Rhodopseudomonas palustris: one gene and its partner. The main gene of each other region encodes a partner of the protein of the gene in region 2 in a complex. Links are inferred from orthologs where the notes say so. Each region holds a gene or a part of one and is shown on either strand. Other genes may lie near its edges.

The links. The genes of interacting proteins can lie anywhere in the genome.
Region 1: the proteins of pnp (region 2) and FLL57_RS07860 are in contact, whole or in part, in a cryo-EM structure (PDB 9QH0), measured with the Escherichia coli proteins. The link is inferred for Rhodopseudomonas palustris from one-to-one orthologs.

Annotation. Positions count from the first base shown.
Region 1 is NZ_CP041387.1:1,729,746-1,733,786, forward strand. Bases 1-3,729 are described here. They hold FLL57_RS07860 (Rne/Rng family ribonuclease), read right to left. Parts: upstream 3,369-3,729; coding sequence 201-3,368; downstream 1-200. UniProt on the Escherichia coli protein: Endoribonuclease that plays a central role in RNA processing and decay. Required for the maturation of 5S and 16S rRNAs and the majority of tRNAs. Also involved in the degradation of most mRNAs.
Region 2 is NZ_CP041387.1:4,732,251-4,735,861, forward strand. The notes cover bases 266-3,251. They hold pnp (polyribonucleotide nucleotidyltransferase), read right to left. Parts: upstream 2,850-3,251; coding sequence 681-2,849; downstream 266-680. Other genes in these bases: FLL57_RS21845 (superoxide dismutase), read right to left, coding at 266-473; rpsO (30S ribosomal protein S15), read right to left, coding at 3,192-3,251. Outside these bases: more of FLL57_RS21845, read right to left, coding at 1-265; more of rpsO, read right to left, coding at 3,252-3,461; tRNA pseudouridine(55) synthase TruB, read right to left, coding at 3,464-3,611. UniProt on the Escherichia coli protein: Involved in mRNA degradation. Catalyzes the phosphorolysis of single-stranded polyribonucleotides processively in the 3'- to 5'-direction. Also involved, along with RNase II, in tRNA processing.

The DNA of each region.
Region 1 (4,041 bases), 3.0 Mb from region 2 along the record:
AATTCGCTACCTATTAAGATGATGGCCGGTTGGTCACTTACTTGGTCATGGCCAGGACGAGCCCGGGCATGATGAGCGGAGTGTCAAGGCTCATCAAGCTGATGCAGCGCAGCCGGGCGCGGATCTCATCACCGATCCCGGAAATGAAAATGCCCGCGGCGTGCGCGGGCATTTTTGAAGCTGTTGTCTTGATGGCGGCCTTAGTTGCCGCCGCCGAAGCGGCGGGACCACCAGCCAACGCGGCGCGGGGCGGCAGAGGAGGACTCCTGCGCTGGCTGCTCGGCTGCTTGCGGGGCGGCCTCGGCGGCCGGGGCTTCTGCCACAGGCGCGGCCGCGGCGGGCTGCTCGGCCTCAGCGGTCGGCTCGGGCTGCACTTCGGTTGTGGCTTCCGCCGTCGTTTCGGAGGCGGCCGGGGCGCCGAAGCTCACCTTTTCGCGCACCGTGGAGCGGCGACGCGCAGCCTTCTTCGCGGCGCTGTCGTCCTCGGCCGACGCGTCGTTGGCATCGGGGGCGGCGGCTGCCGTATGCTGCGGTTCGGACGGCGCAGTATCCTGCGGCGCGACGTGATGCGGCTGTTCGGTCTCGGCGGCCGGTTCGAAGCTCGGCTGCACCGACGGGCTGCCGCCATCGAAGTCGGCGACCGCATCGGCGGATTCGGCTTCGTCTGCAGCGTTCAGCTCGTCGCTGATCGAGCCGACCACGCCGGCCTCGGCCTCAGTGCCATCCGCAGTGCCACGGCGGCGGCGGCCACCCCGGCGACCGCGGCGGCGCGGACGGCGTTCGCCGTTCTCGCCCTGGTCGGCGCGGACTTCGGTCTCGCTGTCGTCGTCGCCGGCCTCGTCGCCTTCGTCAGCTTCGCCGACCTGTTCGACGCCTTCGGCCACGAACGGCTGCTCGCCGTCTTCGCCCACTGCACCGGCCTCGGCGGCCTCGCGCGGTTCACCCGAACGTCGGCGTCGTCGCCGGCGGCGGCGCTTGCGGTTTTCGCTGTCGGTGTCGCCGGCTTCGCTGGCCTGCTCGTCGGCAAGGCCGACGGTTTCGTCGGTCTCGATCTCGGCTTCGAATTCGTAGCCGTCGTCGTCCTCAGGCTCGTCAATGGGCGCCGGCGAGGCGGCGATCTGCGCCGCGAGCAGCGCCTTGGCGGTCTCCAGCGTGTGGACCTGTTCGCCGCGATCGATCACGAACGACTGCTGTCCGCTGACGGTGGGATCGGCCAGCACCGACAGTGACACTCTGAATCCGGTCTCGAGATCGCGCAGGTGGCCGCGCTTGTGGTTCAGCACGTACAGCGCCACGTCGGTGCGGGTGCGCACGATCAGATTGTGCGTCGCGCCCTTCATCAGCACCTCTTCGAGGCCGCGCAGCAATTGCAGCGCAACCGAGGATACCGAACGGACATGGCCTGAGCCGCCGCAATGCGGGCAGGGCTCGGTCGAGCTTTCCAGCACGCTGGCGCGGATGCGCTGGCGCGACATTTCGAGCAGGCCGAAATGCGAGATGCGACCGACCTGGATACGGGCGCGATCCTGTCGCAGGCAGTCGCTGAGCTTGCGCTCGACCGCGCGATTGTTGCGCTTCTCGTCCATGTCGATGAAGTCGATGACGATCAGGCCGGCGAGGTCGCGCAGCCGGAGCTGCCGCGCGACTTCTTCGGCAGCCTCCATGTTGGTCTTGAGCGCGGTGTCCTCGATATGGTGCTCGCGGGTCGAGCGGCCCGAATTGACGTCGATCGAGACCAGCGCCTCGGTCTGGTTGATCACGATGTAGCCGCCGGAGCGAAGCTGCACAGTCGGTGAGAACATCGCGTCGAGCTGGCTCTCGACGCCCATCCGCGAGAACAGCGGCTGGCCGTCGCGATACAGCTTCACCGCGCGAACCTGCGACGGCATCAGCATTTGCATGAAATCGCGGGCCTCGCGGTAGCCGGCTTCGCCGGCGACCAGCACCTCGTCGATCTCCTTGTTGTAGAGGTCGCGCAGCGAGCGCTTGATCAGCGAGCCTTCCTCGTAGACCAGCATCGGCGCCTGCGACTTCAGCGTCACGTCGCGCACCGTCTCCCACATCCGGATCAGGTACTCGAAATCGCGCTTGATCTCGGGCTTGGTGCGAGCGGCGCCCGCGGTGCGCAGGATCACGCCCATGCCTTCCGGCACGTCGAGGTCCTGAACCACTTCCTTGAGCCGGGATCGATCCTGCGCCGAGGTGATCTTACGGCTGATGCCACCGCCGCGGGCGGTGTTCGGCATCAGCACAGCGTAACGGCCGGCGAGCGACAGGTAGGTGGTGAGCGCCGCGCCCTTGTTGCCGCGCTCTTCCTTGACGACTTGCACCAGCATCACCTGGCGACGCTTGATGACTTCCTGGATCTTGTACTGCCGGCGCGGACGGAAGGCGCGTTCCGGCACTTCCTCGAGCACGTCGTCGCCGCCGACCGACTCGACCACGTCCTCCTCGGCGTCCTCTTCGTCGTCCTCTTCTTCGTCGTCCTCGGCTCCTGCCTCGGTCTCGGTATCAGTATCAATGTCGGTCTCAGGCTCGTGCTCGGCGTGATCGTCGTGCGCCTCGTGGCCATCCTCGGCTTCGTCGTTCCCGTCGATCGGGAAAGGCGCGTCCTCGGCATACCCGGCGCGGGTCTCGGCGTGATCGTCGCCGTGCGTCTCTTCCTCGTGCGACGCGGTAGCCTCCGCGGCTACGAACAAGGCGGGGACCTCGCCGGCCGCGGGCTGTTCGACAGCGGCGGGCTCGGCCGCAGCGCTCACCTCCGCAGGAGACGGAGCGGGCGCTTCGGACGGCGCCGCGTCGACATCGGTGTGCTTGTGGTCTGCGTCGTGCTGCTCGGCGATCTCGCCCGCCGGCAGCTCGTGCATCAACGGTTCGCCGCTGGCGGACGCGTCGGTCTCTTGCGCCTCGTGGTGCTCCACGACGGCATCGGGCTGATCGACCGTGGCATCAAGCTGATCGGCACTGGTTTCGACGATCTCGCTCTGCACCCGCTCGCCGTTGTTGCGGCGGCGATGGCTGCGATGGCGCGAGCGGCGGCGGCTCGAGCGCTGTTCGCTTTCCTCTTCGGCTTCGCGATGGGCTCGTTCGTCTGCCTCGATCAGGGCCTGCCGGTCGGCGACCGGAATTTGATAGTAGTCGGGATGGATTTCGCTGAATGCAAGGAAGCCGTGACGATTGCCGCCATATTCGATGAAGGCGGCTTGCAGCGAGGGTTCGACCCGGGTGACCTTCGCCAGATAGATATTGCCGCGAAGTTGTTTGCGCTGGGCGGTTTCGAAATCAAACTCTTCGACGCGGTTGCCACGGACCACGACCACCCGGGTCTCTTCCGGGTGGGTGGCGTCGATCAGCATCTTGTTGGCCATTTTTCAACTCATGTCGGCGGAGCGCGCGCGAAACGGCTCGCGCAAGCAGCGCGGCCGGCAGACGCGACGGTCCACCTGATTCGGGGGTGAGGGGAAGGCCGAAACGCATCGCGGTGTGCCGTGCCGGTCGAAGACCCGAGGCGACGCGCGAGGCGAAGCAAATGCTTCGCGGCGGCGCGGCCTTTGCGTGGGTCGGTTTCGGCATCGCAGTCTGGCGCATTAAGCGTCGGCCCGTCTGAACAGGTGGCGGCTCGATCGGCCGCCGTGTCGTCTTGCTGATGGGCCGGCTCCGCGCCGAGGCGCTAAGCCGGAGTGAGGCATTCGGCCGGTGAGCCGGATGTGGCCGGTCATGAAGTGTTGAACCGTCCCGGGTACGAGAGAGGGCCCGGGGACGGACGCCTTTCGGGCTGGGCCGGCACTCCTTGACCTGCCGCGCGCTGCGCTGGCTCGGAGGGGCCGGCAAAACGCAAAATCCTCCGGGTTTGGGATCGGGGACTTGGCGCTGCACCGAGTGGCTGAACGCGACACAACCGGTAGTATAGACCGTCAGCAGTAAATACATACGTGGATTGGGTGGCGGTTGCAAGGTGAGCGTCGCGGCCTGGCAACACCCCGCAGGTTTCATTCCGAGGCACTTAAGCTCCGATTAACCGTGCAGTTTTATTGCGGTACA
Region 2 (3,611 bases):
GCGTTGAAGTCGGACTGGAATTTCTCCATGCCGCCGAGATCGCGGTCGATCGCGGCCAGCACCTCGCCGGCCGGCTTGCCGCCGTCCGGGCCCATGATCTGCCAGAACATGCTGTGGTTGGCGTGGCCGCCGAGATTGTTGCGCACGCCGGCGCGAATCGCCTCCGGCACGTCGCCGAGCCTTGCCAGCAGGTCCGGCACCGGGGTTTCGGCCAGCTTGGGATGATCCTTGGCGAAGTTGTTCATCGCCGTGACGTAGGCTTGGTGATGCTTGCCGTGGTGGATCTCCATCGTGCGGGCATCGATATGCGGCTGCAGCGCCGTGGCCGGATACGGCAGCGGCGGCAGTTTGAACGGCCCATCCGGGGGGGCGGCCGGACCCTGGGCGAACACCAGCCGCGGGGCGGCGGCCACTGCAACTGCAACCAATCCGGTGGCGGCGATCATCAGACGGCGTCGGGACAGCAACGACATGGGATCCTCCGTAACGGCAACGGCGCCGGCCGAATCTACGCGCGGGGACAGGCGGAGGTTCCAGCGGCAAACGCCTTACCGTGCGGCAGAGTCGCACAGAGTCGGCCGCCGAACCAGAATGTCGGCCGCACAAACAAACAGGGGCAGCGTTGCGGCCGCCCCTGCGCTTCTCGGTCGAGCTGCTGCGGCGCAGCGCGCCGCAGTCGATTATTCGCCGGCGGCCTGCGCGGGCGCGTCGCCTTCGGTCTTGGCTTCCGCCTTCTGCTTGGCTTCGAGGTCTTCGCCGGTGGCCTGATCGACCACCTTCATCGACAGCCGGGTCTTGCCGCGGTCGTCGAAGCCGAGCAGCTTGACCTTGACCTTGTCGCCTTCCTTGACGACGTCGGAGGTCTTCTGCACGCGGCCGGCGGCGAGCTGGCTGATGTGCACCAGACCGTCCTTGGCGCCGAAGAAGTTCACGAAGGCGCCGAACTCCATCACCTTGACGACGGTGCCTTCGTAGATCTCGCCGACTTCCGGATCGGAAGCGATCGACTTGATCCACTTGATCGCGGCCTTGATCGATTCGCCGTCGCTGGACGCCACCTTCACGGTGCCGTCGTCCTCGATGTTGACCTTCGCGCCGGTCTTTTCGACGATCTCGCGGATCACCTTGCCGCCGGTGCCGATCACTTCACGGATCTTGTCGGTCGGGATCTTGAAGGTCTCGATCCGCGGCGCGTGTTCGCCGAGCTCGGCGCGGGCGCGGTCGAGCGCCTTGGACATCTCACCCAGGATGTGGATGCGGCCGTCCTTGGCCTGGCCGAGCGCCACCTTCATGATCTCTTCGGTGATGCCGGCGATCTTGATGTCCATCTGCAGCGAGGTGATGCCCTGCTCGGTGCCGGCCACCTTGAAGTCCATGTCGCCGAGATGATCCTCGTCGCCGAGGATGTCGCTCAGCACCGCGAACCGCTCGCCTTCCAGGATCAGACCCATCGCGATGCCCGCGGTCGGCCGCTTCAGCGGCACGCCCGCGTCCATCAGCGCCAGCGAGGCGCCGCACACCGACGCCATCGAGGACGAGCCGTTCGACTCGGTGATCTCGGAGACGACGCGGATGGTGTAGGGGAACTCGTGATGCGGCGGCAGCACAGGATGGATCGCGCGCCACGCCAGCTTGCCGTGGCCGATCTCGCGGCGCTTGGTGCCGCCGAGGCGGCCGGTCTCGCCGACCGAGTAGGGCGGGAAATTGTAGTGCAGCAGGAACGTCTCTTTGTACGTTCCGGCCAGCGAGTCGACATACTGCTCGTCTTCGCCGGTGCCGAGCGTGGTCACGACCAGCGCCTGGGTTTCACCGCGGGTGAACAGCGCCGAACCATGGGCGCGCGGCAGCACGCCGGCCTGGGCCAGAATGCTACGGACAGTCTTGCTGTCACGGCCGTCGATGCGCTTGCCGGTGTCGAGGATGTTCCAGCGAACGATCTTGGCCTCGAGCTCCTTGAACACGCCCGCAATGCGCAGCTTGTCGTATTTCGGCTCCTGGCCTTCGGGGAAGAAGTGCGCGAGCGCCTTTTCCTTGACCTTGCCGACCGCTGCGTAGCGCTCCTGCTTGACCGGAATCGCGTAGGCGGCGCGCAGCTCCTGCTCGATCAGGCCGAGCATTTCCTTCTCGATCGCCGAATTGTCGATCTCGATCAGCTCGCGCGGCTCCTTGGCGGCCTTTTCGGCCAGCTCGATGATCGCGTCGATCACCGGCTGGAAGTGCCGGTGACCGAACATCACCGCGCCGAGCATGATCTCTTCAGACAGCTCCTTGGCTTCCGACTCGACCATCAGCACCGCGTCGGCGGTGCCGGCCACCACCAGCTCGAGCTGGGTTTCGGCCATCTCGTCGAGCACCGGGTTGAGCACGTATTCGTCGTTGATGAAGCCGACGCGAGCGGCGCCGATCGGGCCCCGGAACGGCGCTCCGGACAGCGTCAGCGCAGCCGAGGCGGCGACCATCGCCAGCACGTCCGGATCGTTTTCCATGTCGTGCGACAGCACGGTCACGATCACCTGGGTCTCGTTGCGCCAGCCGTCGGCGAACAGCGGACGGATCGGACGGTCGATCAGGCGGGAGACCAGCGTCTCCTTCTCGGTCGGACGGCCCTCGCGCTTGAAATAGCCGCCGGGAATCCGGCCGGCCGCGTAGGCCTTCTCCTGATAGTCGACGGTCAGCGGCAGGAAGTCGACGCCTTCGCGCGGCGCCTTGGCGGCGACGACGGTGGCAAGCACCACGGTCTCGCCGTAGGTGGCGACGACGGCGCCGTCGGCCTGACGCGCGACCTTGCCGGTCTCGAGCTTGAGGGGGCGCCCGCCCCAATCGATTTCCACGGAATGGATATTGAACATCGGATCCTTCTTTCATCGGATCCCGGAAAAAGCAGACGCCAAATACCAAAAGACCATGCCAAGACGGCGAGACGCTGGCGATTTATGCGCGAGCAGCGTCCGGCGATCCTGCCATGGTCTCGAGGTGGGAAATGGCGTTCAACCCTCCCGGGTGCGGAAGCAGACCTTTTTGGTCTCGCATTCCGCGCGGCTGGGCATAGAGCCCGTGTCGTGCCCAACCGCCGGAGTGCGGCTGGGGCAAAGCGTACCGGCGGACGAAGACTCGCCGGCACGAAAAGTTGGACCGGGCGCTGGCGGACGCGTCGTCGCGCATCCGTCAGCCGCGGCCTGACGACCGGTCGATCAGCGACGGATACCGTGCTTCTCGAGCAGCGCCTTGTAGCGCGCCTCGTCCTTCTTCTTGACGTAGTCGAGAAGCGAACGGCGGGTCGACACCAGCTTCAGGAGACCACGGCGCGAGTGGTTGTCCTTGGTGTGAGTCTTGAAGTGCGCGGTGAGGTTGGCAATGCGTTCCGACAGGATCGCGACCTGAACCTCGGGCGAGCCGGTATCACCGGCCTTGGTGGCGTTGGTCTTGATGACTTCCGCTTTGCGTTCTGCGGCAATCGACATCGTCAGTGACTTTCTTTGAGACTCGGGCTGGCAGTCAGCCCGGTGAGGTTGAACACGCGCTTGGGGATGAGCTCGCCATTGCCGACTTCGGCGAGGGCCAGAAGCCGGCCTGCCACCGTGACATAGACTGTGCCGCTACAATGAGGCGCA